DNA from 4 places in the Sinorhizobium sojae CCBAU 05684 genome. Region 3 is predicted to be linked to each of the others. Evidence: riboswitches for the same ligand, from Rfam matches in the RefSeq annotation. Region 3 holds a riboswitch; each other region holds the start of a gene.

Region 1 (7,194 bases), 1.5 Mb from region 3:
AAACGGCGAAAAGCTACATCGTCAACAAGTCCCGTTTTGGGTCGGAGGACGACAAGGCTGCTGCCGAGGAGGAAAGCGATTATTACACGGCCGAGGTTCCCAAGCTTGCGTCGCTCGACGAATTCCTGGCGGATTCCCGCCTGGTGAGCTTCGCGCTCGAAGCCAATGGGATCGACCCGGAAAGCGTAACAGTGGACGCGCTTCGCCAGATATTCGCCTCCGCTATCGACGATCCGGAAAGCCTTATCAATCAGCAGGAGAATTCCGCCGCTTATATCTCGGTGGTAACCTCCTTCAACTTCGACACCGAAGGAAATCTGCTGCGCCAGCGGAATGAAGCTATCGTCACCCGCCAAGGGTTCTATGAGACGCTCGATCAATATCTGCACCAGACCCTGGAGGAGCAGGCGGGCGAGGAAAACGAGGCCGTCCGCCTTGCGCTCTATTTCGAACGGATGGCGGGGTCATTGGTCGACGCCTACGACCTTCTGGCTGATGATGCTCTGGCCGAGGTATTCCGCACCATCTTCAGCTTGCCCGATGAGTTCAGTTCCATGGATATCGATCAGCAGGCGAAGATCGTCGACAAGAACCTCGAGCTCGAAACCCTCAGCGACCCGGCCGAGTTGAAGAAGCTTCTCGCACGATTTGCCGTGCTCTATGATCTGGAGAACAACACGGCGGTCGACCCGGTCGTGTCGATCCTGTCGAGCAGTGGCAGCAGCGTCGGGATCAGTGCCGATACGCTTCTGACCCTTTCGCAGCTTCGGGTGGGTGGCTAAGGCCTGTCGGCCAAAGTGTTGGGGCAAGGCGCGCCCGGCTCATTCAGCCCGAAGCACCTTGTCCGGGTTCATGATTCCGGCCGGATCGAAAGCATGTTTGATCCGACGCATCAGCTCGATTTCGATCGGAGAACGGATCGCAGCGAGTTCGTCGCGCTTCAGTTGGCCGATGCCGTGTTCGGCCGAAATCGAGCCGTCATATTTCAGCACGACGGCGTGCACGATCGCGTTCATCTCGCGCCAGCGATCGAGGAAGGCGCGGGTGTCGGCGCCGACCGGCTGGGAAATGTTGTAGTGGATGTTGCCGTCGCCCATATGGCCGAAAGCACAGATGCGGGCGCCGGGCATCGCTTTCAGGACGGCCGCATCGGCCTCCGCCATGAAGGCGGGAATGCTCGATACGGGGACGGAGACATCGTGCTTGATCGAGCCGCCCTCGGGCTTCTGCGCTGGCGACATGCTCTCGCGCATGTGCCACAGCGCCTTGCTCTGCGCTTCGCTCCGGGCGACGACGGCATTCTCGACGAGCCCGTCTCCGATGCCGGCTTCCAGCACGCTTTGCACCATCCGATCTGCGCTTTCGGCGGAGTCCGAGGTGGAGATGTCGATCAGCGCATACCAGGGATGAACTGACCCCATCGGATCCCGCACGCCTGGTATATGGCGCGTGGTGAATTCTATGCCGAGCCTCGGCATCAGCTCGAAGCCGGTGAGCGCCGGGCCGCAGAGGCTCGATGCCCGGTCGAAAAGTTCGAGCGCATCCTCGACGCTCGCCAGTCCGGCAAAAGCCACCTGGTGGCCGCGCGGTTTCGGGAAAAGCTTCAGCACGGCGCCGGTGATCACGCCGAGTGTCCCTTCCGCGCCAATGAAGAGGTCGCGCAGATCGTAGCCGGTATTGTCCTTCTTGAGCCGGCGGAGACCATCCCATACCTCGCCGGTCGGAAGCACGACCTCGAGCCCCAGGCAGAGCTGGCGCATATTGCCGTAGGCGAGCACCGCCGCGCCGCCGGCATTGGTGGAGAGATTGCCGCCGATCCGTGCCGACCCCTCCGATCCGAGCGACAAGGGAAAGAGTCGGTCGACGCCGTCGGCGGCCTTCTGAATATCGGCGAGGATGCAGCCGGCATCGGCAACGATGACATTGCCCACGGGATCGATATCCCGGATCCGGTTCAGCCGTTCGAGTGACAGGACGACGTCCGCCTTGTCTTCGCGCGGAACCCCGCCCGCCACATGTCCGGTATTTCCGCCCTGCGGTACGATCGCCGTTCGGGTGTCAGTCGCGATCCGCAGGATGCGGGAGACTTCGTCGACGGAGCCGGGCTTCAGCACGAGCGGCGTGGTGCCGCGATAGAGCCCGCGCGATTCAGCGAGATAGGGCGCAACCTCCCCTGCGCCCGTCAGGGCATTGTCGGGGCCGACGATGTCGGTGAAGGAGGCGATCAGTTCGGGAGAAGGAATTACGCTTGTCATGACCCCTGCCTCGATGGTCAGCCTCTGGGCGCGGCCGCCCGCTGCAGGCGGTCGATGATGGCTTCGCCCAACCCTTCGCTCGGGATCGGCCCGAATGCAATCGTGGCGGCGCCGCTCGCGTCCGCCTTCTTCATGTAGTCGAAAAGATTGGCGGCCGCCTCGCGGAGATTGCCGGCCGGGCTCAGGTCGAGCACCATCGCCGCCTCACTCTCGCCGGGAAGCGGTCTGCCGCCGAAGCGGACGAGCGCTTCTCCCTTGCCGACGTCCTTTGCATCGAGCCGCACCGCAGCACCCGGCGCATAATGCGAGGCGAGCATGCCAGGCGCCTCGATGGTCGCGCCGGCGCCTTCCGGGCGCTCCACCACCAGGCCCGTCACAGCCTCGATCTCCGCCGCATCGAGCCCGCCCGGCCGGAGCAGCCGGAGCCTCTCTTCCTCGACCTTGATGATCGTCGACTCGAGGCCAATCTCGGCCGGGCCCGCGTCAAGGATGAGTTTCAGCTTCGATCCGAGATCCGCCTGCACATGGGCCGCGCTGGTCGGGCTGATCCTGCCAGAGGTGTTGGCGCTTGGCGCCGCCAGCGGCCGCCCGAAGCGCGCGATCACGCGGCGCGAGAAGCCCTCAGGCATGCGCAGGCCGAGCGTGTCGAGACCGGCGGAGGCGAGCGCATGCACGCTGCTTTTCGGCCGCTGCGGCAGGATCAGCGTCAGCGGACCGGGCCAGAAGGCCTCCGCCAGTTGCCGCGAAACCGCATCGAAGACCACATGCTCCTCAGCCATCGCCGTGTCCGAGACATGGCAGATCAGCGGATTGAAACGGGGCCGGCCCTTCATCTCGTAGATTCGGCTGATAGCCTCTGCATTGGTCGCATCCGCCGCCAGGCCGTAGACTGTTTCGGTCGGGATCGCGACGGGCTCGCCTGCGGAAAGCACCGCACAGGCCGTCTCGATCGCCCGGTCGGGTTCGCTGCGCGTGTCGATGATTTCGGCCATGGGCGTTCGTCTTCCTTTCCGCAGCTTCCTACTGCATGTTTCCTTGAATCGGAACCGATTTGAGGAAACATGCAGCGATTCAAAGTGCTATAGCGGCCTTTTTTTTGCGCGTCTTTTCAGACGCGCAAAGGTCGCTGCAACTCTTTAAATCTGCGCATCGAGCTTTCCGAAAATCGGGTACGACTTTCGGGCCGATGCGCTAGAGACTGCGTATGATCTTGCGCAGCGCCTCGTCGCGTGCGCCAAGCATGAGCACGTTCTTCAGCGCCACCTTCGGGTCCTGCGTACGGAAGATCAGGCCGTTGCCGCGCACATTGCGGTTGACGACCATCCGCCCTTCGTCCGTGCCGGGCTCGATGGCAACGGCAAAATACATGCGCGAATACCCGGCCTGGATCCGGTCGAAGAAGTGCGTCTCGTCGCCGAGATCGGAAAAGAAATTGGCGAAATAGAAAGCCCAGGTCACGTCTTGCGATCGAGCGAGCCGGGTCGTAGCGGCCGTCACGTGGCAATAGCCAAGATGCGGGCTCGCGGCGAGCGTCCGGTGAAAGATCATCTTCGGGAAATTGATCGAGGCGTGAAAGCTGTTGATCCGCCTGTAAGTCGCTTCTCCCGCGGCGGTCAGCTTGCGTCCGGTCTTCTCCGCCACCTCCTCATAGCTCAGATAGCGCCGCTGCTCGGGCGTTTGGCGCCGTCGCTCGATGCGGCCGGTTCGCAGGAACTCGGTGTGGACGGCCGCTTTTGTCACCGGTGACGGCGCCTTTTCAGAGGCGTCGTAATATCTGAGCTTTGCCATCGACCTCTGCGCGCCTTCGCGAAAAAAGCGGGGTTGAACCGTCGTCGGACGCTAAACCATCAGGGTTAACAGAGTATTTTTCGTACCTTCTGCGCTAGGCTCGTTCACAGGCCTCGTCGCAAACGGGATGCTTGCTTTCGCGCTTGGGCAGGCGCTGACGAAAAAATTATCAGTCGACCAGCAATTGCCCTATCGCCTTGTTTATTATGGAGAAAAACAATGTGTTCGTCACAAAGTGCCGCGGCAAGGGGTCTGTCGTCTTTCCAGAATGGAATGTCGTTTATCGGCACTTGTGCGGGCTGCTAGACCGCTTAGATGGGGACACTCGAGGTGCCGCCCTGAGCGGGGCGGAGAATTGGGAAGCCGGTCAAATCCCGGCGCTGCCCCCGCAACGGTGGTGGAGTGAGGCCACGGCACCAAGCCACTGGACGTCAATGTCCGGGAAGGCGCCGGGGCGGGTCCTTCGCGGGACGGCTCCAGAGCCCGGAAACCAGCCTTGAGCACATCGACCGTAACAGGTTGCGGCGGGCAGCCGGACGGAGCCATGGCGCACGGCCTGTTGCCGTGGGCGGTTCCTGTCCTGCCTCTCCGAATCATGGCGAACGAGGATATGGGCATGGACATTCAGAGCGAAATGCTGCGCAAGCTGAAGACCCGTCGCGAAGGCTATAGCCTCGACCGGGACTTCTATATCGATCCCGACTATTATCGTCAGGATCTGGAAAACATCTGGTACAAGGATTGGCTTTTCATCGGCCACGATTGCGAGATCCCGCGGGCCGGCAACTATTTCACGGTGCAGGTCGGCGACTATCCGATCGTCATCGTTCGCGACCGGCAGGGAACGATCCGGGCGCTCCATAATTCCTGCCGCCATCGCGGCTCGCGCGTCTGCACGCAGCACAAGGGCTCTTCGGCCAAGCTCGTTTGTCCCTACCATCAATGGACCTACGAGCTGGACGGAAAGCTGCTATTCGCGCGGCAGATGCCGGACGGCTTCGATCTGGCGGCGCACAGCCTGAAGCCGGTGCATTGCGAGACCGTCGGCGGCTACATCTTCATCAGCCTTGCCGACGAGCCGATGAATTTCCAGCCGTTCCGCGACGTGGCTTCCGGCTACCTTGCGCCGCATCGTATCGGCGAGACGAAGGTCGCCTTCGAAAGCACGATCATCGAGAAGGGCAATTGGAAGCTCGTCTGGGAGAACAACCGGGAGTGCTACCACTGCGCGGCCAATCATCCCGAGCTGTGCCGCACCTATCCCGAAGCGCCGACGGTGACGGGGGTGCATGGCGCGATGAATGATCCGGAGATCAACGCCCATTGGCAAAAATGCGAGGCGGCCGGCCTGCCGAGCGCCTTCAAGATCGGATCGGCCGGGCAGTTCCGCATGACACGCATGCCGCTGATCAACGGTGCCGAGAGTTACACCATGTCGGGTCAGAGGGCCGTGGAAAAGCCGCTTTCCTCCGACGCGAGGACAGGCGGCATCGGCACATTGCTGCTCTTCCATTATCCGACGACGTGGAACCATATTCTCGGTGACCATGCGATCACCTTCCGCGTGCTGCCCCTCGGCCCCGAAACAACCCAGGTGACGACCAAGTGGCTCGTCAACAAGGAGGCGGTCGAAGGCGTCGACTATAAGCTTGACGACCTCATCCATGTCTGGACCGAGACCAACGATCAGGACCGCCAGATCGTCGAGGAGAACGCCTTCGGCATCCGCTCGCCGGCTTACCAGCCGGGTCCCTATTCGGTCGAGCACGAGGGCGGCGTGATGCAATTCGTCGAATGGTATTCACGCTACATGCTTGAGCGCCTTGAGCGCGGCGCAACGCCTCTTTCGCGGGTGGCATGATCATGGAAATGGCCCGTTCCTTCCATCATTTCGACGAGCTCAGTCCCTGGATCGACCGCCAGCACATGCTCGAATGCATCTCGGTGGTGGCCGAGACGGCGGATGTGATGACCTTCACCTTCCGCTCCGACAGGCCGGCCTGGTTCCGCTACCTGCCCGGGCAGTTCGTAACTCTCGAACTGCCCGTCGGGGAGGAGCCGGTGATGCGCACCTATACGCTCTCGTCCTCGCCGTCGCGGCCGCTCTCCGTTTCGATCACCGCCAAGGCGCAACGGGACAGCATCGGCACCCGCTGGATGTTCGACAATCTGAAGCCGGGCATGGTGCTGAAGGCGTTCGGTCCGCTCGGCGACTTCAGCTTCGTGCGCCATACGGGCGAAAAATATCTCTTTATCTCAGCCGGCTCGGGCATCACGCCGATGATGTCGATGATACGCTGGATGGCGGATTGCGCGCCGGATTCCGATGTCACCTTCATTTCCTGCGCGAGGCGCCCGGAGGATCTCTTGTTCAAGCCGGAACTGGAGATCCTCGCCCGGCAGATGCCGCATCTCAATCTCGGCTTCCTGGTCGAGGGGCACGAGGCGCGTCATGGTTGGCACGGGCTGCGCGGCCGTATCGACGCCACGAAGCTGCCGCTGCTCGCGCCGGATTTCCTGGACCGAACGGTCTTCTGCTGCGGTCCCGAGCCCTTCATGCGCGGCGTCCGGGAGATGCTCCAGTCCGTCGGGTTCGACCTGGCCCGCTACCACCAGGAAAGCTTCCAGCCAGCGGCGGCACCCGCTGCCGAAGAACTCGCCATCCGAGCCGGTGCGCCGGGCGCCGAGGCGGGAACGTCGAAGGTGATTTTCACCATGAGCGGCAAAGAAGTGGAGGCGATCCCGGGCCAGACCATTCTCCAGACCGCGCGTGCCAACGGCGTCCGGATCGGAGCTGCTTGCGAAGGTGGCATTTGCGGCACATGCCGGGTGTTGAAGATCGCCGGCGAAGTGGACATGAACCACAATGGCGGCATTCTCGACGATGAGGTCGAAGAGGGCTACATCCTGGCCTGCTGTTCGCGCCCGCGCGGGGACGTGCAAATCGAGGCGTAGCCGAAGAGCCGACTATTTGGATCCTACAGCGCCGTGGCTCCCGCTATCGGCGCTGTACGTCTTTGGATCCACGCACTATGCGGGGCTGCGTCCTCAAGCGGTCTAGCGGAAGCACCCTCTCTGCCCGAATCTTATAGGGGCGAAAGCCGGCAGGGCAGGGGCATTCCCCTGGCTCCCTGATATAAACCTAGCGCCG
Region 2 (7,194 bases), on a different replicon from region 3:
GTGGTTGAGATCGTGAAGCGCCGCCACGGCCGTCAGCTGCTGCTGGCGGACGAGATGCAACAGGCCGATCTGGTGGCCGATGTCGAGGTGGTTCGTCGGCTCGTCCAGAAGCAGGATTTTCGGCTGCTGCGCGAGGGCGCGGGCGATGTGCAGGCGCTGGCGTTCGCCCCCCGAGAGCGTGTGCCACTGCCGCGACGCTAATGGCTCCATGTCGACATTGCGGATCGCCGCGCCGACGATCTCGTCATCCTCTGCCGACCATGGTGCGAGCGGCCCGAGATGCGGGGTGCGGCCGAGTTCCACGGCCTGGCGCGCCGATATGCGCTCGCTCGTCTCGGCCTGCTGTTCGACGAGGGCGATGCGTCTGGCGACCTCACGCCGTCCGAGCCCGTCGATCGGCCGGCCGTCCAGCAGCACACGACCCGACTTCGGCCGCCGGAGACCCGCAAGAAGCGACATCAGGCTCGTCTTTCCGGAACCGTTCGGTCCGACAATGCCGAGAAATTCACCCGGGACGACGTCGAGCGAGACATTCTCGAGAATTGAAATTCCGCCCGTGGACCATGAAACGTTGCACGCCGAAAGCATCATCGAACCGCCCCCCGCTGGCCAAGAATGATCGCGAAGGCAGGCGCCCCGACAAGTGCCGTCACCACGCCGATCGGCAGCACCTGGCCCGGAATGATCACGCGTGAAACCACGTCCGCGGCGATCATGAATATTGCGCCGATCAGAGCGGATGCCGGCAGCAGCAGCCCGTGCCGGACGCCCACCAGCATCCGGGCCGCATGCGGGATGACGAGCCCGACGAAGCCGATCGAGCCGACAACGCTGACCATCGCCGCCGTCATCATGGCCGATGCGCCGATCAGCACGACATAGACGCGGCGCACGGGAATGCCGAGCGAAGCGGCGGACTCGGAGCCGAAGGTGAAGGCGTCGAGGGCGCGTGCATGCCAGAGGCAGGCAATGAGGCCCGCCACCGCCACCGGCAGCGCGAGCCAGACATCAGGCCAACGGACGCCGGAAAGATTGCCGAGCAGCCAGAACATGATCGCGCGCGACTGCTCCGCATTGGCCGCCTTGGTGACGATGAAGGAAGTGAGCGCGTTGAAGAGCTGCGAGCCGGCGACACCGGCGAGAATGATGGCACCATGCCCCCTGCCCGCGCGCATTGCGAGCAGGCTGACAAGCCCGAAGGCGAGAAGCGCGCCGAGGAAGGCCCCCAGCGGCAGCGTCAACAGACCGGCGCCGAAACCGAGGATGGCAACGGCGACCGCGCCGGTCGATGCACCCGCCGAAATCCCGAGAATATACGGATCGGCCAGCGGGTTGCGCAGAAGCGACTGCAGCACGACGCCGGAAAGCGCAAGCGCCGAGCCGCAGCACGCCGCCACCACGGCGCGGCTCAGCCGGTAGTTCCAGATGATGCCCTCGTTGATCGGATCGAGCGGATAGCCCGCATGCCAAAGCCGATTGGCGACCGCCCGGGCGACGACATCCATCGGGATCGCGGTCTCGCCGATCGCCGCACCCAGCCAGAGCGCCGCGAACAACAGGACAAGCGCCAGCACTGTGGCGCTTGTCCTCGATAGGGAGCCCACCAAGCCGATCACTGGGTCAGGCCGGCTTTTTCAATGGCCTCGGCCAGGACCTCGATACCTTCGATGGTCCGGATCGTCGGGTTCATCGCCTGGGCGTCCATTTCGACGACACGGCCCTCCTTGACGGCCGGCATGAGGCTCGTGACCGGGTCGGACTTCAGGAACTGGTGCTTGACGGCGATGTCGTCTGCGGGGAAACGGCGACGCTCCATCCTGCCCGCGACGATGATCGTCGGGCCAGACTTGGCGATGGTTTCCCAGCCGACGGTCGGCCATTCCTCTTCGCTGTCGATGACATTGCGGATGCCGAGCGCCTGCATGATGTAGCCGGGAGCACCGTTCTTGCCGGCGACAAAGGGATCGATGTCGAGCTCCGCGCTCGAGAACCAGAACACGGCGGAGAGCCTGCCGTTCGCCGACGCGATCTTCTGCTTCGCCGCATCCTCGCGCGACTTCAGCTCGGCGATCAGCGCCTCGCCGTGAGCCTGGACGTTGAAGATCTGCGCCAGTTCAGCGATCTCCTGGTAGATCAGGTCCATGGTGAAAACCGCATGGCGAACGCCATCGCCGCCACCCGTATTGTCCTTGCCGACGCAATCGGCGGGCGAGGTGTAGACGGGAATGCCGAGTTCCTCGAACTGCTCCGGTTTGGCGACGGTGCCTTCGGGCCCGACGTGCCACTGGAACTGCGCGGTGACGATGTCCGGCTTCTTGGCAACGACGCTTTCGAAGCTCGGATCGTTGTCCGCGAGACGCTCCACCCTGGCATTCGCCTCCTCGTAACCCCCGATGACCGGGCCGAGCCAGACGGCGGTGCCGACCATCCGGTCCTGCAGGCCGAGCAGATACATGATCTCCGTGCTGCTCTGGCCGATCGAGACGGCGCGTTCGGGCGCCTTCTGGAAAGTGACCGTGCGGCCGCAATTGGTAATGGTCAGCGGATAGGTGGTTTCGGAGGCCCGAGCGTCGACGGTGAGAGTCGACACCAGCGCAGCGACGGCAACAAAGCTGCCACGAATGGTGGGAATGATGGTCACGGTTGATCTCCCCGATTGGAAAAATACCGGCCGCACTGCGCGGACGGCAGGAATGATCGCGCCGCGTCAGTCAGCGGTTTCGAGCGAGCGGCCGCTCGAGCGGGAAGGAACGAAGGCAGGAAGGCGCAGCCAGGCGCGAGAATTTGTCATGGCACATCCTGTTCCGGGCATCCCCGCCCGTGGACATTGGAGCGAACACATGACGGCAGGTCTCCTGGCTTGCGGATGTCTGTCGTCCATCTGCCTTCCCGTGCCGGGTGGCACAGTGGCATGGCGCTGGAGGCGCCACGAGGATGGACGGCAATCCGCTCACAGTTGCGGGGGCAGCCACGGCCTTGGTCCCTACTGGGTCGCCCGCACCGTGTTCCCTATTAATCCCCTTCGCTTCATCGTCGGGGAACCGTCGAGAGACTCCATAGATAGTTGCCCCGGGCCGGTCAAGGGCGGGCCCCTGCTTCCCTACCGGAGGTCCATGCCCGCTTCGCGGGTCAGGAAACCGATGAGGCCTCCGGCGACAGTTCCTCGGCAAGCCAGGTGCGGAAGGCTTCGAGCGGCGGGTAATTGGCGCGCGCTTGCGGCCAGACCAGCCAATAGGATCCGGACCCCGGCACGCCCCTCTTCAAGAGGGGCACAAGGCGCCCTTCCGCGATCTCCGCATATGCCAGATAGTCCGGAAGAAGAGCGACGCCGAGCCCGGAGATCGCAGCCTGAGTCATGGTGGCGAACTGGTCGAAGAGCATTCCGGTCACGCTTGTTGGTTCCGCGCCATGGGCGGCAAACCAGATCAGCCAGGCATTCGGCCGTGTCTCCAGCTGCAGAAGCGGCAGCCCGGACATGTCATCGACACCGGTGATCGGATGGTCGTTGAGCAGTGCCGGCGAAATGCAGGCGGTCAGTCGTTCCTCGAATAGCTTCATATGGCCGGCGTCGTGCCAATCCTCGGCGCCGAAATGAATGGCGGCATCGAAGCCTTCGACGGCAAAGTTGAAGCGCTTGAGGCGCGTTGCTAGATTGATCGTGATGCCGGGATGCTTGACCAGGAACGTGCCGAGCCGCGGCGCCAGCCATCGCGTGCCGAAGGCCGGCAGGATCGCCAGCGACAGCGTGCCGCCGCCCGGATTTGCGGCAACTTCCATGCTGCCGCGCTGAATGAGATCGAGCGCGCGGGTCACATCCCGGCCATAGGCGTGGGCGGCTTGCGTGGGGATGAGCTTCTGCCGGTGACGCTCGAAAAGCTGGCGGCCGAGCTGCTGCTCCAGATTCTGGACAAGGCGGCTCACCGCGCTCTGCGTCAGATTGAGGTCGCGCGCAGCCGCCGCCGTCGAGCCGGTCTTCAGGACGGCCTCAAAAGCGGACAAAAGGCTTATCGAGGGAAGGAACCGGCGCGGGCGCATCTCCACCTATGCACTCTATGAATGATATTACGCCTAAATACGGCTTTTTACGCCCGGCAACAATCGGTATCTACATAGGAAATCGGCTTGCCGTTTCGAGATTATCGGGGCCGTTTCGAGATTATCGGGAGAGAATCCGTGACCACAAACCCGTCCACTGCCCCCGCCATGCAGTCACCCCAAGGCAGCGCCTTCGTATGGGACGATCCCCTTCTCCTGGACGACCAGCTTGCCGAGGACGAACGCATGATCCGCGATGCGGCCAGCGCCTTCGCGCAAGCAGAACTGCTGCCGCGCGTAGAGGAGGCCTATCTTGAGGAAAAGACCGATCCGGGCCTCTTCCGGCTGATGGGCCAGGCGGGTCTTCTCGGCGTGACCCTGCCGGAAAAATATGGCGCGGCCGGCGCCAATTACGTTTCCTATGGTCTCGTGGCGCGCGAGGTGGAGCGCGTCGATTCGGGCTACCGCTCCATGATGAGCGTGCAGTCGTCGCTGGTGATTTACCCCATCTACGCCTATGGCTCCGAAGAACAGCGCGACAAATACCTGCCCGGCCTCGTCTCGGGCGAGTTGATCGGCTGCTTCGGACTCACCGAGCCGGATGCCGGATCCGATCCGGGTTCGATGAAAACACGCGCCGAGAAGATCGAGGGCGGCTATCGCCTGCGGGGCTCGAAGATGTGGATCTCCAACGCGCCGATCGCCGACGTCTTCGTGGTCTGGGCCAAATCGGAGGCGCATGGCGGGCAGATCCGCGGCTTCATCCTCGAAAAAGGCATGAAGGGCCTCTCGGCGCCGAAGATCGGCGGCAAGCTGTCGCTGCGTGCCTCGATCACCGGCGAGATCGTGCTCGAAGGCGTCGAGGTGGGCGAGGACGCGCTGTTGCCGAATGTCTCGGGACTCAAGGGACCGTTCGGCTGCCTCAACCGTGCCCGCTACGGCATCTCCTGGGGCGTGCTCGGCGCCGCGGAGGATTGCTGGTTCCGTTCGCGACAATACGGCCTCGATCGCATCCAGTTCGGCAAGCCGCTCGCCGGTACGCAGCTCTACCAGAAGAAGCTCGCCGACATGCAGACGGAGATCACGCTCGGCCTGCAGGCCTCGCTTCGTGTCGGGCGGCTGTTGGACGAGGGCAGGTTTGCGCCGGAGATGATTTCCCTCGTCAAGCGCAACAATTGCGGCAAGGCGCTTGACATTGCGAGGCAGGCCCGCGACATGCATGGCGGCAATGGCATTCAGATCGAGTACCACGTCATGCGCCACGCGCAGAATCTCGAAACCGTCAACACTTACGAGGGCACGCATGACGTCCATGCGCTGATTCTCGGCCGTGCCCAGACCGGCATTCAGGCATTCTTCTGATGGCTGTTCCAAACAGCGCCCCACTCGCCGGCCTGAAGGTCGTCGAGCTTGCCCGCATCCTGGCCGGCCCCTGGATCGGACAGACGCTCGCCGACCTCGGCGCCGAAGTGATCAAGGTCGAGAGCCCGCAGGGCGACGACACCCGCACATGGGGGCCTCCCTTCATCGAACAGCCGGACGGCAAGGGCGGCACCGAAAAGGTGGCGGCCTATTTCCACGCGGCAAATCGCGGCAAGACGTCGGTCACCTGCGATTTCGGCGACCCCGAGGATCTTGCCCGCGTCAAATCCTTGATCGCGGAGGCGGATGTCGTGATCGAGAATTTCAAGGTCGGCGGGTTGAAGAAATTCGGCCTCGACTATGACAGCATCGCCGCAATCAACCCCCGCATCGTCTACGCCTCCGTGACGGGTTTCGGCCAAGCGGGTCCGCGGGCGCAACAGCCGGGCTACGATTTCCTGATCCAGGGCATGTGCGGCATCATGGACCTGACTGGCGAACCGGACGGCGAACCGCAGAAAGTGGGCGTTGCCTGGATCGACGTGTTTACCGGCCTCTACGGGGTGATCGGCATCCAGGCGGCACTTGCCGAGCGGGAGCGATCCGGCCTCGGCCAGCTTGTCGACCTGGCACTACTCGATGTGGGCGTTGCGGTGCTTGCCAACCAGGCGATGAACTATCTTGCGGGCGGCAAGGTGCCCCGCCGCATGGGCAATGCGCATCCCAATATCGTGCCCTACCAGGTGTTTCCCGCCTCCGACGGTCATCTGATCATCGCCTGCGGCAACGACCGGCAATTTGCGGCTCTGTGCGGCATGCTCGGTCTTGACGGCATCGCGGACGATCCGACCTATGCGACCAATCCGGCCCGCGTGGCGAACCGGGAAGCGCTCAGCGCGCTGATTGCGGAAAAGACCAGGCTGAGGCCGAAGGCGGAGCTGATTGCCGCACTCGAGACGGCAGGCGTTCCCGGAGGTCCGATCAATACGGTGGCGGAAGCGATCAACGAGCCGCAAATCCAGGCACGGGAGCTGCGCATCGATCCCGAGGGCTTGCCTGGCTTACGGACGCCTATCATTCTATCACGCAGCCCCTTGGCGCTTGATAAGGCCGCGCCGGTTCTGGGGGCTGGAAGCTGGGGATTCTCGAAAAACGCCGGGGAAGAATAGAGATGGCGATTGAGACGATTGGAGTGGTCGGCGCCGGGCAGATGGGCAACGGCATCGCCCATGTGCTTGCGGTTGCGGGATATGACGTCACTCTGATGGACGTCGATGCGGAAAGACTTGAGGCCGCGATCGCCAGGATCGGCGCGAACCTGGACCGCCAGGTGGCGCGCGGTAAGATAGAGCATGAGGACAGGAGCCTCGCGCTCGGCCGCATACGAACGACCGTAAGCCTGCCTGAACTCGGCGCGAGCGACCTCATCATCGAGGCGGCAACTGAGAAGGAGGCCGTCAAGCAGAAGATATTCGACGATCTGGCGCCAAGCCTGAAGCCGGAGACGATCCTCACCACCAACACGTCGTCGCTGTCGATCACCCGCCTCGCGGGGCGGACGAAACGGCCCGAACAATTCATGGGACTGCATTTCATGAATCCGGTTCCGGTCATGCAACTCGTCGAACTGATCCGGGGAATCGCCACCAGCAAGGAAACCTTCGATGCGCTGCAGGTAGTCGTACAAAGGCTCGGCAAGACCGCGGTGGTGGCCGAGGATTTTCCGGCCTTCATCGTCAACCGCATTCTCATGCCGATGATCAACGAGGCGATCTACACGCTCCATGAGGGGGTCGG
Region 3 (7,194 bases):
ACCAGGGCGAGGCTGGAGAGATCGAAGCCCGCCGCCGAAACGGCAATGATGGCCGCGACGCCGATGCCGATATAGCCGATACCGGTGCGGATCGAATTGCGCACGCCGGCATCGACGCGGCTCCGCGCCATCACGTTCCTGTCGATCCAGGCCTGCATCCACCGCGTCACCGCGTAGCCGAACGCAAAGAACAGCAGCCCGGCGAGAATGCCCACCAGCGAAATGGTGATCGTGCCGATCCGGATCTCGGTAAGGAGGCGATAGGCCCAGGATTCGATGTCGGCGACCTGGAAGCCCCATTGGAGCAGGATAAGCGGGATGAAGGACAGAAGAACGAGCGCATAGATGCCGAGCCCCGCCGCAAGGCCAATCTGATCGAGCGCTACCGGCTCGAGGTTGAACCGCCGTTCGAGGTAGCGACCGACAATCGTCTCCGCAAAAGCGCCGTGCTTGGCGACCGATTTTCCGGTGAGAAACCCGATATACATCATGACCAGGATCGCACCGGTGACGATGATCTGTGTGGCGACGAAGCGCGCCAGCCCGACATAGCCCGCAAGCGCGATGGCGATCAGCGCCGCTCCCATGGCCAGGAGCGATACGGATATGATGCGCGGCCACGGGCGACCCGGGGCGTCGAAAGGGTCGTCGCGCCTGAGCACCGGCCGTATCCAGGCCATCGACATCAGGATGAGCCCGATGATGATCGACGCGAGGAAGCTCTTGGCAACCGTCAATATCACGGGCGAACCAAGCGCTTCGCTGATGCTCCCGAGCAGGTAGTCCAGGCCATTGACGAGCGCCATCACGAAGATCGGCACCATCAGCACTTTTGCACCGCGGTCCGAGAGCCGCACGAGCCGCCAGCCCGAGCGCGTCGGCGACAGGACAGAGTTGGCAAGTCTCGTCACAAAGAACAGCGCGACGCCTATGCCGAGCGTGACGGCAATGATCGGCGCGATATCGGGCCGGAGCACATTGAAGCTGTCGAGGAAGAAATAGCTCGAAGCGGCGAAGGCCGTCAGCGCCGCGGTCGGGATCAGTGTCGACCAGAATGCCACCGACAATTGCCGGAAATAGGTGGGCTCCTCGTCATATCGCTGGAGAAAGGGAGCGAAGAGCCGGTACCCTCCGGCCAGGAAGAGCAGCGCCGCACAGAGCGACAGGAATATCGCGCTGAGGAAGGGCACGCGCTTGTAGGTCCAGGCAAAGGTCAGCCAGCTGCTGACGCTGCGCCACAATGCGGCAGCTTCGGCCACCGTCGCCGCGACCGCCTCGCTCAGCATCTCTGCCGACACGTCCGTTTGCCTCAGCAATGTGTTTGAGAACAGCGCGCGCCGGGTCGCGGTAATCGTGTTGGCGAGCCTTCTCGCCTCGGCGGCAAGACTTTCCGCCCGGGCCGCGACCGCATTGATCGCCGCGCGTTCGGCAAGCAGGCGCTGCCGCTCCTCCGTCACGATTGCCGCTTCCGCCGGCTGGTCCTCGCCCGGCGGTTCGCCGAGCTCTTCCAGGCGGGCCTTGATCTCGTCGAGTCGTGGTTGGAGGGCCGCAGACGCCGAAACGATGTCCTTGGCAAGAGCGTCAGCCTCTACTTTCAGTTCGGCAAGGCGTTCGTCGTCCTTTGCATTTGCAACGCGCTCCCCAAGCTGCTGCAGATCGCGCTCGGCTTTGGCCAGTTGCGTTTCCGCCTGCTGCAGTGCCGGCGTTGCGGCAGCTTCGGCGTCCGCCCCGGCTTGCCTCGGCGGCTGCGCTGGCTGTGCAGGCTCGACCGCCGTTGCGGGCGATTGTTGACGAGGCTCGCTCTGCTCTAAGGGCTGAGCCGCTTCCTGTGCCGTCGCCGGCGCGCCGCCCGCGAGCGCCAGCGCAACCAGGGCAAACAAAAGGGCGGTCAAGTGTGCTGCCGAACGCAATTCAAAATCCTTCGCAATCCGTCTCTCGCCGATGGCGCCGCCAAGCGATCACGGCCCTTGTCCGATCTCCATAAGGAACATGGCGAAAACATGCAAAACCGGCACACCGCCGCCACCTCTTACGACCTTCCCGTCAACGAAGCACCGTCAAAATCCCGCGCCGGGCTGGGCGAGATAGGCCTCCTCCGCCGAGGTCGATCTGCGCCCGACGATGGCGTTGCGATGCGGAAAGCGACCGAACTGCTCGATCACCTGGCGATGGCGAATCGCATAATCGAGATAGTTTGGCTCGCCGAGCTCGGTAAAGAGCTTCACGGCCGTCGTCTGATCGGCGAGGTTCTCGGAATGCTCGAACGGCATGTAGAAGAAGGCGCGCCATTCCGGCGGCACCGCCATGTCGGCGCTAGCGCCTATGGCAAGCTGCGCCTCGCGCAAGGCCAGGCCGTCGGTCGCAAACGCCAGCGGCGATCCGCGATACATGTTGCGCGGGAGCTGGTCGAAGAGAAGGAGCCGCAAGCCAATTGCGCGGGTTCGCCCGCCAGACGTCGTCGACATGCCTCGAAAGCGCCAGATGCGTGTCCTGGAATCGCCGCGCGCACTCGCGATCGAGTTCGGCGCTCGGAGTGAACCAGTGTTCGTAGGAAAGCTCCTCGAACCAGAATTTCAACACGTCATCCGGTGTGCAGATCGCGCTTTGGTCAGTCATTCCCACCCTTCCCCCTTCCGACGGTCGCATCGCGTCAAATAGGCGATCGCCCCCGCGATTTCCAGCCGGGCGCCAGCGCATCGGCCCGAAAATCGTACCCGATTTTCCGAAAGCTCGATGCGCAGATTCAAAGAGTTACGGTGACCTTTGCGCCTTTGAAAAGACGCGCGGCGCTGTAGCTCCACTGAATAGGCCGGCTGACCGACGGACGAACTGCGACGATGACCAGACGGCCCCCCTCACTGGAAATGCCCGGCAAGGGCTTCGGAGACGATCAGCGCCGCCGGGACGCGGGCGAGATTGCCGCCGCCGGCAGGTCTCGGGCCGCCGTCCGCATGGGCGACGGCGAAGTCGACGAGATCGTCGATATTCTCTTCCACATCGACATCGCCGAAGAGATAGGTCGCCGTGCCCGACGCCTGGAAGGCAATGGTGCAGGGCCGCGTGCAGGCGGCCATGCACACCGTGCCGGCGATCGCGAAATCATCGTCGAGCGGCTTGCCGAGCGCCGAAACGCTGCGGTTGAGCATGGCAAGCAACTGGGCGCCCGGACGGCAGGGCCCGCCTGTGAAGTGGCACTCGGTCGAAAGCGTTATCTTGTGCGCTGATTGATGCGAATTCGCCATGGCTGTTCTCCGCCGGCCCCTGCCAGCTTTACAAGCGGGGCCGCAGAGAAGATAGCGAAAATCCGGACCGACGATTGCCCGCCAGGCAGAAGCCACTTCTTTTCCATCGGAACACCCCGTCCGTTGTGGTTGATCGGTTCGATGGCAGGTCTCCTGGCTCGCGGGTCGAGGCGCCTCCACGTCTTCCCAGCCTCCCGGCCAGTGACATGTTGTAGATGCGCTTTCCGCTCACAGTTGCGGGGGCAGCCACGGGATCGGCCCCTTTCGGGCATCCTCACCGTGTTCCCTTTTCAGCCGCTGCCGGATCAAGGGCAGCAGCACCATCGCGCCCTTGGTCGCATGAGTCTGCGCGGGACGCAATGGGGGCGGGAGAAGATTTCGCTTCACGACGCCACGCGTCTTGTCGGACGCGCAAGGTCTCTGTAGCTCCTTGAATCCGCGCATCGCCCTTTCCGATATTCGGGCCGATGCGCTAATCGTCGAAGAAGGGCAGGTCGCGGTAGCGGCGGCTTACCAGGCGCAGCGAGCGATCCGGCTCGATCACGTAGGTCTCGTAGACCCGCCGCCCGAAGCGATCGATGAATTGATGGGGGACGATGCTGCCGATGGGCGACTTGGTCAGCTTCGTGCGCGGCTGGCCGCCATAGGTGATGCTGCCGGGGATCGGCTCGAGCCCATAGCCGTAGCCGCCCGCATAGGTCACCGTGCAGGCGCCCGAAAGGAGCGCCGCAACGATCAGGGGAACCGCATTTTTCAAAGCTTTGCAGGGCATCTCGCCCTCCTTCGCAAGTCAATCGTCGAAGATGTCGTAGTCTATGCGGCGGCTTGTCAGGCGCAGCGAGCGATCCGGTTCGATGATGTAGGTCTCATAGACTCGATATCCAAATCGATCGAAGAACTGGTGCGGGACGATGCTGCCGATGGGCGCCTTGGTCAGTTTCGTGCGCGGCTGGCCGCCATAGGTGATGCTGCCGGGAATCGGCTCGAGGCCGGGCCCGTAACCGACCGTGCGTGTCGCGGGCGTGCAGGCAGCGAGCGCAAGCGTCGCGTAGAAAACGGCAAGGGCAATCTTCATGCTGGTGTTCCTGGTGGCATCCGGGCGCATTTCCAAAGCGAGGAACCGTTGTCAGGCCTTCAACTGCTCCTAACATCTTATTCCTTCTTCGCAGGCGATCCAAGAAAAGGCGGGGGTCCGGCGCAGTTTCCTGGTGAAGGCGGGGCGCTTCGCCAGGAATTCCGCGATATTTCAGTTGCATCCGATGGATGCTTTAGAGGATGTAGAGGGAAACTCGCCAGGCCGTCGGACGGCGGCGCAACGAGGCTGCCCGTCCGATACCGGCCGGGTGGTGCGTTGCAAAAGGCCCATGTCCGATCAGTCGTTGCTTCAGGTACTCGCTTATGACCGCCGACCAGTTCCTCTCGTTTATCGTCATCGGCGCCATGATGGTCTTTTTCGTATGGGGTCGGCTCCGGTACGACATCGTCGCCTGCTCGGCGCTGATGCTTTCGGTGGCCGTCGGCATCGTGCCCTTTGACCATGCCTTTGACGGCTTCAGCGACGACATCGTCATCATCGTCGCCAGTGCCCTGATCGTCAGCGCCGGCGTTGCCCGTTCGGGCATCGTGGATGCGGCGATCCAGCGCTTCCTGCCGGAACTGCAGTCGGTGCGGGCGCAGCTTGCGCTTCTCGTGGTCACCGTCACCGTGCTCTCGGCCTTCATCAAGAATATCGGTGCGCTCGCGATCATGATTCCGGTCGCGTTTCAGTTTGCCCGGCGCTCGAAGGTGCAGCCCTCGGTCTTTCTGATGCCGATGGCCTTCGGCTCGCTGATCGGCGGGCTGATGACGCAGGTCGGCACGTCGCCGAACGTCGTCGTCTCGCGGATGCGTGCAGACCTCACCGGCGAAAGTTTCTCGATGTTCGATTTCACGCCGGTCGGCGCTTCGCTTGCGCTTGTCGGCTGCGTCTTCCTGCTGCTTGCCTATCGCCTGGTACCGGAGCGCAAGAGCCAGGAGGTCTCGGTAAATCAGGCGATCGAGATCACCGACTATACGGCGGAAGCCATGGCGGCGCCCGGCTCGCCGGCGATCGGCAAGCCCGTGAGCAACCTCGTCAGGATCGGCGACGGCGGCGCCGTCGTCATCGCCATCTTCCGGCGCGGCACGCATCTGGCGCCGCTTCCCGATGTGGTGATCGAGACGGACGACATATTGCTGCTCGAGGGCGGGCCGGCCGCCCTGGACCGCATCGTCTCCCAGGCGAAGCTGAAGATCGCCGGCGAGCGGCTGCCGATGCCGGGCGACAAGACCCGTTCGGAGATCGAGGCGATCGAAGCCGTGATCGGCAGCAATTCATCCCTCATCGGCATGTCCGCCGAGCGACTGGCGCTCTTCAACAATCACAATGTCAACCTGCTTGCGGTGAGCCGGCAGGGCGAGAGGCTGAAGCAGCGCCTCGGCAGCATCAGGCTGCAGGCCGGCGATATCGTCGTGCTGCAGGGGGCGCGAAGCGAGCTGCCTTCCTTCCTGCAGGACTTCGGCTGCCTGCCGCTGGCGCAGCGCGAAATCCTGCTCGGCACCATCCGTCGCGGCACCCTGCCGCTCCTGCTGCTCGCTGCGGCGATGGCGACGACCGCAATCGGCGTGGTGCCGGTGCCGGTCGCCTTCTTTGCTGCGGCGCTCGCCATGGTGATCTTCCGCGTCATCCCGTTGCGCGACGTCTATCGCGCCGTCGACGGCCCGATCCTGGTGATGCTGGCAGCGCTCATCCCCGTGAGCGACTCGCTGCGCACGACGGGCGGCTCGGATCTGATCGCCGGCTGGCTCGGCGGCATCGCCACCCATCTGCCGCCGGCCGGGGCCCTCGCTCTCATCCTCATCGCGGCGATGGCGGTGACGCCTTTCCTCAACAATGCCGCGACCGTGCTCGTCATGGCACCGATCGCCGCGAGCTTCGCCACCGCGCTCGGCTACAGGCCCGACGCCTTTCTCATGGCGGTGGCGATCGGCGCCGGTTCGGATTTCCTCACCCCGATCGGCCACCAGTGCAATACGCTGGTCATGGGCCCCGGCGGCTACCGGTTCAGCGACTATCCTCGGCTCGGGCTGCCGCTGTCGATCGTCATCATCATCGCGACGGTGCCGTTGCTGATGTGGTTCTGGCCGCTGTAATGCCCGTCGCCCAAGACTGTGCGGTCTTGGGGCAGCGACCTCTTAACCGGCCCTGAGCAGCGCCATTCCGCGCTTCACCACATCGGCAAAGGTCACGCCGAGCGAGGCGCCGCCGATGCCGATGACGCCGAGCGCGCCCAGGCCCATCAGCTTCCATTTGCGCACATCCTCGGTCACCGGCTTCATCTCGCGGATATCGTCCCGCGCCGTGGCCACAATGCCTTCGAGCGTCCCCACCCGCCCCGCCAGTTCCTCGATCCGGCGGCTCATCGAGGCGCGGGCGGCATCGCTTCGGTCCTCCGCGCGGCGGAAATCCTCGCGCAGGTTCTTCACCTCGGCGAGCAGCGTGCCGAGCTGCTGGTGAACATGCCCGTCGATCATTCCCGTCCCTCCCCGTGCCCCCGCCCTTCCCCGTGACCCCGCCCTTCCCCATGACTCGAGCATTCCGCCTTCGACCACACCGCCGCGGCGCAGATGCCGACGACGGTCCGGTCGATCTTCCGCTGGTCCGCCGCCGTGGCGCCGCGCGCGCCGATGAGGTCAGTCCCGACCACCGGGCGCAGGCCGGCGACACTCGCCGGTCCCGAAGTTCCACAGGCCGCCGCCATCGACGCAGCGGTCAAAGTCGCTGCGGCGAGCAGCCGATTGCAAAGCCGCTTCATTGTTCTGCCTTTCGATTGTTTGCTTGACCGACCGGGCGCCCTCCTCGCGGATCTGGAGCACCGCCCAGGCGACGGCCGCGAGCACCAGCGCGCCGGCGGCGATCTTCACCCAGCCCGGC
Region 4 (7,194 bases), 310 kb from region 3:
TATTGCACCGCCACACTCGCGACATCGCCCTTCAGCAGATATTCGAGCGTGTCGAGCGCGGCGGGATCGATCCAGCCGGTGCCTGTCGGCACGACGATCACCAGCGCTCCACGCGTAAAACCACCGGCGCGCGTCAATTCCTCGAGTGCCAGCCGCGCCCTCGCGCGCGGCGTCTCGGCGGAATTCAGCCCGACATAGACCCGCACGGGATCAGGCGCATTCCCGCCGAAGAAGGCGCCGATCTCCGCGCCGGATGGCCCGGAAGCCAGGAACTCGCGTCCCTGTCGGCCGAGTTCCTCCCAACTCAAAAGAGAGGCATCGCTTCCGGTTTTCATCGGATCCGTCGGCGGCGCTACGTCCGGATCGACGAGCGCATCGAGCGTCTGGAAGGAACTGTCGGCGGCACGGAGCGCGAACTCGAAGATGACGCCATTGGCGACCGACCAGAAGAGCGCGATCGCGGCCAAGCCGCCGATTGCCCTTGCGACGGGGCGCGTGAGGAAGCGCTCCAACCATCGCGACAGAACGCGGAATGTGAGCCGGAACAAGCGGGCCGTGAAGACGAGCAGCACGAAGACGAGGGCTGCAATGAGGCCGAGCGTGACGGGTTCCGCGCTTTCGATGGGCTCGAGCCCCATGAGGGTGCGGACCATATTCTGCCATCCTGCCGTCTGCCACAGGAACACGACGGCCGCCGCGATGCAGACGATGGCGGCTGCGATCTTCAGCGTGCGCTCGCGCCGCGCTGAAGGCTCGCGCAGCTCGAAGAAGGACCAAAGCCAGCGCAGAAATGCACCGATCGCGTAGCCCGCCGCCAGCGAAACGCCGGAGATCACCCCCTGGATCAGATAGGGCCGCGGAACGAGGCTCGGCGTCAGCGAAACCGCAAAGAACAGCACGCCAACGAGCAGGCCGGACGCGGAGAACGACCGCAACAGGCCACCCAGCGGCCGCGTCTCGCCCGATAGATGCGTCTGCCGAAGCTGTTCCATCGCGGGCCTCCACTCCACACATCGTCGCCGCAATATTCGCTTGTCGTCCGGGGGTGCTAACCTCCGTCCGCCTTGTGGACGCACAGACGTCGCTGCAAGTACGCACTGCTTACCTAAAATCGGGTCCGATTTTCGGGCCGAAGCGGTAGAAGTGCTACAGGCTCTCGCCGGCGGCAATGTCGCTCCATGCGCCGGCGCAGTCAATTACCGTAATCCGACACCTACTCCGCAGCACCGGCCTTGTCGGCATATTGCCGCCCGCGGGTCACCTCGACAGGCGTCTTCATGATGATCTCCCGATGCGGGAACGGGATCGAAATGCCGGCCGCCTTGAAAGCATCCCACAATGCAAGCAGCACCTGGCCGCGGACATTCGTCAAGCCGTTGCTCGGATCGGAAATCCAGAACCGCAGCTTGAAATCGAGCGACGATGCCCCGAAGCCGGTCATCCAGCAGACCGGCTGGGCATAGGTGCTGGCAACCCGCGGCGTGGCCTTTGCCGTTTCGATCGCAATGCGCACGACCTCGTGCGGGTCGCTGTCATAGGACGTCCCGAAGTCCACTTCGATGCGGACATACTCGCTGGAAAAGGACCAGTTCACCACCTGCTGCGAGATGAAGTCCTCATTGGGAATGAGGTATTCCTTGCCGTCCCTGGTGATGACGGAAACGAAGCGGGATCTTAGATCCCGGATCGAGCCGAACGTATCGCCGAGCGTGATCGTGTCGCCCGGCTTGATGGACTTGTCGAGGAGTATGATGATTCCGGAAATGAAGTTGGAGACGACCTTCTGCAGGCCGAAGCCGATGCCGACGCCGACCGCACCGGAAAAGATGGTGAGTGCCGTCAGGTCCACGCCCGTCGCCGACAGCGCCACTGTGCCGGCGAACACGATCAGCCCGATCTTGATCAATTTGCTGATGAGCACCTTGAAAGAGGGCGTCAGATCCCCGGACCGGTCGATCCAGTGCGCCGTCACATTGCCGATCAGGACGGCCGCCCAGATCAGCGCGGCGGAAAGGACGATCGCCTTCAACACGATCAGCATCGAAAGGCGAACGGCGCCGAGATTGACCGCAACGCGGTCGAGAGCCGCCAGCACGACCTCGTCCAGCCCGAGCACATAAAGCGCGAAATAGGACCAGCCGGCGACGGCGACCACACGCGCCAGCATCAGGTTGCGGATGATCCGCGTCAGCACCGAAATGACGAACCACGCGGCCGCGAGCGTGAGCGCCGTGGAGACCAGCCAGCGATAGGACGGCCAGCCATACCGCAACAGAAGCACATCCGCGATCCACAGCCAGATGATCAGGAAGACCCATCTGAGCCGCCGCATGAAGGCGATGATCACCCGAAGCAGGTCCGGATTTCCCTTGATCATGCGCGCGCGTGCTTCCACCGCCGGTTCTATGTGCTTCGCCAGAATGGTGGAAACCAGGTAACCGACTCCGATCAGTGCCAGCTGATAGAGCGTCCACTCATTGAGGACCACGGTCCGCAGCCAGGACTCTGCGGCCTCGATCGCGTCCAGGAAATCCATCGCCGTCCTCCCAGAGCGCCGGGCGTCCGGTTGAATACGCCGAGGACGCTCTAATTCTTTGAATCTAGGGCATCTTCTTCAGTTTCAATGTCAGAGTGTCAAAAGCGGTTTTGCGGCGCGCTCCGTTATACGCTTCCTCATCTCCGACTTGTCGCGCGAATGGGAGCGGGTGTCAGCGGCAGAAATTCGGTGACCGATCTCGCCGGCAATTTTCTGCGCCTTATCTTCTCACTGCCGGCGGATATTTGCGCCGGCCATGATCAGACGGTCCAAGCGCTTGATATAATTCAAGAGAACAGTCTGGCCCGTTTCACGCGGAGGAGAAATCAATGACCGCGCCGCATCCGTCCAAGACCCATATCGGCAATCATAAACTGCATCCCGAAACCCTGATGCTCAATTATGGCTACGACCCGGAGCTTTCCGAAGGCGCGGTCAAGCCGCCCATCTTTCTCACCTCCACCTTCGTCTTCCACTCGGCCGAGGAGGGCCGCGACTTCTTCGACTTCGTCTCCGGGCGGCGCGAACCGCCGGCGGGCGTCGGCGCCGGGCTCGTCTATTCCCGCTTCAACCATCCGAACAGCGAGATCGTCGAGGACCGGCTCGCCGTTTACGAGCGGGCGGAAGCAGGCGCACTCTTTTCCTCCGGAATGTCGGCGATCGCGACCACGCTGCTTGCCTTCGTTCGCCCGGGCGACGTCATCCTGCATTCGCAGCCGCTTTATGGCGGCACCGAGACGCTGCTGGCGAAAACCCTTCCTAATCTCGGCGTCTCCGCCGTCGGCTTTGCCGACGGCATCGACGAGGAAGCCGTCAATGCCGCGGCGGAGGAGGCGATGAAGAAGGGCCGCGTCGCCTTCATTCTGATCGAGACGCCGGCCAATCCGACCAACAGCCTCGTCGACGTCGCCATGATCCGCCGCATCGCCGACAGGATCGGCGAGACCCAGGGGCACCGGCCGATCTTCGCCTGCGACAACACCCTGCTCGGACCGGTCTTCCAGCACCCGATCGATCATGGCGCGGACCTCTCGCTCTATTCGCTGACCAAATATGTCGGCGGTCACTCCGACCTGATCGCCGGCGCGGCCCTCGGCTCCAAGGCGCTCGTCAAGCAAGTGAAGGCACTGCGCGGGTCGATCGGCACCCAGCTCGACCCGCATTCCTGCTGGATGATAGGTCGATCATTGGAAACCCTTGCGGTCAGGATGGAGAAGGCGAACGACAACGCCCGCATCGTCGCCGAATTCCTGCGCGACCATCCGAAAGTCGAGCGCATCCACTACCTGCCCTTCGACGACGGAGACTCGCATGCCGGCCGTGTCTTTGCCGCTCAGTGCACCGGCGCCGGCTCGACCTTCTCCTTCGATATAGCCGGCGGCCAGGAGGCGGCCTTCCGCTTCTTGAACGCGCTGCAGATCTTCAAGCTCGCCGTCAGTCTCGGCGGCACGGAATCGCTCGCAAGCCACCCGGCCGCCATGACCCATTCGGGCGTGCCGATCGAGGTCAGGCGCCGGATCGGCGTACTCGAATCGACCATCCGCCTGTCGATCGGCATCGAGCATCCGGACGACCTCGTCGCCGACCTCGCCAATGCACTGACGACTGCCTGAGATGATGCCTCAGCTGCGGGCAAGGCCGAGCACGAACAGCGCCAGCGCCCCGATCGAGGCAATGGTGCGGACATGATTCCAGCGGACCCAATCGGTCAGGTAGCGCTGCTGCCAGAGCGCGGCGGCGGCCTCGCCGCGCGCCGCAGCGAGCGCGTCGTTCAAGGGAACGTTGAAGATGACCGTCACCCCAAATGTGCCGACGAGATAGGCGAGCCCGCCGGCGGCAAACAGGTAGCTCCCGTGCCCGCCCGTTATGAAAGCGGCAACGATCAGCGCCAGGCCGAGCAGGGTAGTGCCCATGAAGGTGATCAGGAACAACGGGTTCTGGATCGCCGCATTGATGGCGTTCATGGCGGCGATGCCCTGTTCCGCCGGAAGCCGCGACAGCGCCTGCATGACGCATACCGAAAAGACGAAGAAGAGCCCCGCCATCAGGCCGGAACCGATAGTGGCTGCAAAAGCAAGGCCGGGAACGAAAGCTGCCATGACTTGTCTCCAGATCGCGCAAGCGCAACCGCAAGCGCCCGGTACGGGAACGCAACCGTAGAGATAGACGAGAGGCACCTTACGGTCACCAGGCGAAACGCCACTTTCGAAAGATCGGCGGGCCGCCGTCCGCAGGCCGCGACTGGCGCGAACCCTGTACATTTTGCGGGTCCCCTCGATTGACAACGCGCGCGGCCGCACATAATCATCGCTGATCGGTTGGTTCCCGGAAAGCGAACGCGCTTCGGGAGTAAACGGGAACGTGACGGATGGACCCAAGCTGGGCATCTTAATCACGGCCGACCCCGCGACTGTAGTGCGGCGTGAATTTGCCGTTCCGGAGCGATCCGGAAAAAGCCACTGGGAAGGACCGCGAGAGGGCGGTTCGATCTGGGAAGGCGAGGCAAATCCCTGGTGTAAACCTGACGCCGCGAGCCAGGAAACCTGCCAATCGATGCGGGCGCAACGCCCAATCGGGAACATCCCTTGCCATCACGGAGGTTGTCATGGCTACGTCTAACGTTTCGAGCGTCTCGCTCTCCCTCAGCGATCGTCTTGTTGCGGGCATTCTTGCCCTTATGATCGGCGGCTTCCTCGTCTTCGGTGCAGGTCTTGCAAATTCGGCCGTGCTCCATGACACGGCGCACGACACCCGCCATTCCTACGGCTTCCCCTGCCACTAAGCCTATGGAACGCCTTGCGCGTTCCGAATCGAAGCTGAACAGAGCCGTCGGGTGCTCCGAGCATGCGCACATGCCATCCGGCATGATGTTGCTGCTCGCGCATCGGCCCGAAAATCGGAACCGATTTTCGCGAAGCACGATGCGTGGATTCAAACGCTTACAGCAACCTTCGTGCGTCCTGAAAGGCGCACGGGGCTGTAAGGCGTCCGACTGCGTTGGTTGGACGGCGCCCCATAGGGGGAGCGCCGCATTGAGGAATATCGACACATGATCGTCAAGACACTTCTGGCCGCAATCGTGGCCGGGCTGATCGCAGGCGTCTTCATGACCGCCGCCCAGGAACTGCGCGTAACGCCGCTGATCCTTCATGCCGAAGAATTCGAGGGCGGAGAACCGGCCGCCGAGCCTGCGGCCGCTGGCCACGAAGAGCATTCATCACTGAACGCTGTTTCGCCGCTCGGAAAGCTGCTTGCCTTCGTTTCGCCGATCACGCCTGCCTATGCCCATGAACACGAACACGAGGAGGAAGGCGGCATTCTGTTCGGCATGAGCCGCTTCTCCGGTACGCTTCTCGCAAATCTCGTCACGGGCGCCGGCTTCTCGCTGCTGCTTGCGGGCATCAGCCTGACGATCGGCCATCGGATCACGCTTGCAAACGGAGCACTCTGGGGTGCCTGCGGGTGGCTGGCCGTGCACATGCTGCCGGCCCTCGGCCTGCCGCCGGAACTGCCCGGCTTCCCGGCTGCCGACCTTGGCGAGCGCCAAACCTGGTGGGCGCTGACGGTGCTGCTCTCGGCCGCGGGTCTCTACCTGCTGGCCTTGCGCGGGGAACTCGTCGCGAAGGTCGCCGGCCTCGTGCTGATCGCCGCGCCCCACGCCTATGGCGCGCCGCAGCCGCTCGATATCTCGAGCAACGTCCCGGCGGTCCTCGGCGCGGAATTCGCGGTCGCGGCGCTGGCCACCACACTCGCCTTCTGGATCGTCCTCGGCGTCGTCTCCGGCTTCATCAACGACCGGGTTGTGAAGGCCGGTTAGTCCAAGCTCGTTTTGCCCCTCATCCGCCTGCCGGCACCTTCTCCCCGCACGCCGGGAGAGGGCTAGGGTGAGGGGCAATCCACCTCATTCTCAGCCGACTTCCCCTCCGACGCGCGCAAATGCGCCCTCAATCTCTCCCGTCTTGTCTCAGGTTCCAGCAGCACGCAGGTGTCGCAGAAATCGCCGCCTTCCGTTCGATAATAGAGACAACAGCCGCTGCGCATCCGATAGGTCCGGGAGAGAGGACGCCCATGCCCTTCGGCCTTGATCTCCTCGTAATAGAGGTCGGGCGATAACAGCGGCGAGCCCGCGCATCTGACGATGGCGAGCGCCCGCTCGACCGCGGCCGCCTCCTGCCCTCGCAGGCGGCCGATTTCCAGGAAGGCGCCCGCCAGGCCGTCGGCCGCGAGCCGCCATTGCGCCCGGGCAGAAAGGCCGCAGCGGCGCTTGATGAGCGCGATGATCGGTTTCATATGCAGGACGAAGGCGTCGTGAAACCGTTGCTTCCCCTCCCCGGGCTCCCTGGCGCCCGCAGACGGCGCATCGAGGAGAAAATGGAAGCGGCCGGCCTCGAAGCTTCGCCCGCCCTCGCTTCGCGGATAGGTCTCGAAACGGAGCCCTGCGATCCGCGGCACGAGACCGGCGGCGAGATAGATCGCACCGGTCGCAAGGCCGAGCCGATGGCAATAGAATGCGATCAGATGCGCCGCCCGGATCTTGTCGTCCATGCCGGAGGCGAAGCGGTCCTGATAGGCAAGGCAGGCCTCCATCTCGGTGGAGCCCTCCGCCCAGAAGGCAGCCGTGGCCGAGAAGCCCGTCGGCGACCCGAGCGAGCAGGCAA

Evidence for each region. A riboswitch is a leader RNA that binds a small molecule or an ion and turns the genes downstream of it on or off. The one in region 3 is predicted to bind cobalamin.
Region 1: it holds a riboswitch for cobalamin, as region 3 does, so the genes downstream of both, SJ05684_RS02270 (aromatic ring-hydroxylating oxygenase subunit alpha) here and SJ05684_RS09590 (DUF1636 family protein) in region 3, are expected to answer to the same signal.
Region 2: it holds a riboswitch for cobalamin, as region 3 does, so the genes downstream of both, SJ05684_RS26125 (ABC transporter substrate-binding protein) here and SJ05684_RS09590 (DUF1636 family protein) in region 3, are expected to answer to the same signal.
Region 4: it holds a riboswitch for cobalamin, as region 3 does, so the genes downstream of both, SJ05684_RS11130 (CbtB domain-containing protein) here and SJ05684_RS09590 (DUF1636 family protein) in region 3, are expected to answer to the same signal.

What each region holds. Positions count from the first base shown of each region.
Region 1 is NZ_CP023067.1:472,267-479,460, forward strand. Features, by position in the region: gene SJ05684_RS02250 (DUF1217 domain-containing protein) at 1-782, shown strand, start outside; gene SJ05684_RS02255 (FAD-binding oxidoreductase) at 822-2,255, opposite strand; gene SJ05684_RS02260 (L-threonylcarbamoyladenylate synthase) at 2,273-3,247, opposite strand; gene SJ05684_RS02265 (DUF6656 family protein) at 3,447-4,043, opposite strand; cobalamin riboswitch at 4,355-4,556, shown strand; gene SJ05684_RS02270 (aromatic ring-hydroxylating oxygenase subunit alpha) at 4,660-5,904, shown strand; gene SJ05684_RS02275 (FAD-binding oxidoreductase) at 5,901-6,998, shown strand; gene SJ05684_RS02280 (glycoside hydrolase family 25 protein) at 7,186-7,194, opposite strand, start outside.
Region 2 is NZ_CP023068.1:1,807,250-1,814,443, forward strand. Features, by position in the region: gene SJ05684_RS26115 (ABC transporter ATP-binding protein) at 1-591, opposite strand, end outside; gene SJ05684_RS26120 (FecCD family ABC transporter permease) at 588-1,616, opposite strand; partial or broken gene SJ05684_RS26125 (ABC transporter substrate-binding protein) at 1,613-2,563, opposite strand; cobalamin riboswitch at 2,829-3,061, opposite strand; gene SJ05684_RS26130 (LysR family transcriptional regulator) at 3,130-4,035, opposite strand; gene SJ05684_RS26135 (acyl-CoA dehydrogenase) at 4,204-5,397, shown strand; gene SJ05684_RS26140 (CaiB/BaiF CoA transferase family protein) at 5,397-6,566, shown strand; gene SJ05684_RS26145 (3-hydroxybutyryl-CoA dehydrogenase) at 6,569-7,194, shown strand, end outside.
Region 3 is NZ_CP023067.1:1,954,416-1,961,609, forward strand. Features, by position in the region: gene SJ05684_RS09580 (mechanosensitive ion channel family protein) at 1-1,910, opposite strand, end outside; partial or broken gene SJ05684_RS09585 (DUF924 family protein) at 2,058-2,616, opposite strand; gene SJ05684_RS09590 (DUF1636 family protein) at 2,856-3,242, opposite strand; cobalamin riboswitch at 3,369-3,582, opposite strand; gene SJ05684_RS09595 (hypothetical protein) at 3,715-4,014, opposite strand; gene SJ05684_RS09600 (hypothetical protein) at 4,033-4,317, opposite strand; gene SJ05684_RS09605 (SLC13 family permease) at 4,641-6,413, shown strand; gene SJ05684_RS09610 (DUF1515 family protein) at 6,456-6,794, opposite strand; gene SJ05684_RS30365 (hypothetical protein) at 6,791-7,021, opposite strand; gene SJ05684_RS09620 (hypothetical protein) at 6,954-7,194, opposite strand, start outside.
Region 4 is NZ_CP023067.1:2,265,757-2,272,950, forward strand. Features, by position in the region: gene SJ05684_RS11110 (alpha/beta hydrolase) at 1-992, opposite strand, end outside; gene SJ05684_RS11115 (mechanosensitive ion channel family protein) at 1,214-2,536, opposite strand; gene SJ05684_RS11120 (cystathionine gamma-synthase family protein) at 2,866-4,149, shown strand; gene SJ05684_RS11125 (anthrone oxygenase family protein) at 4,159-4,635, opposite strand; cobalamin riboswitch at 4,839-5,101, shown strand; gene SJ05684_RS11130 (CbtB domain-containing protein) at 5,142-5,318, shown strand; gene SJ05684_RS11135 (CbtA family protein) at 5,586-6,353, shown strand; gene SJ05684_RS11140 ((2Fe-2S)-binding protein) at 6,416-7,194, opposite strand, start outside.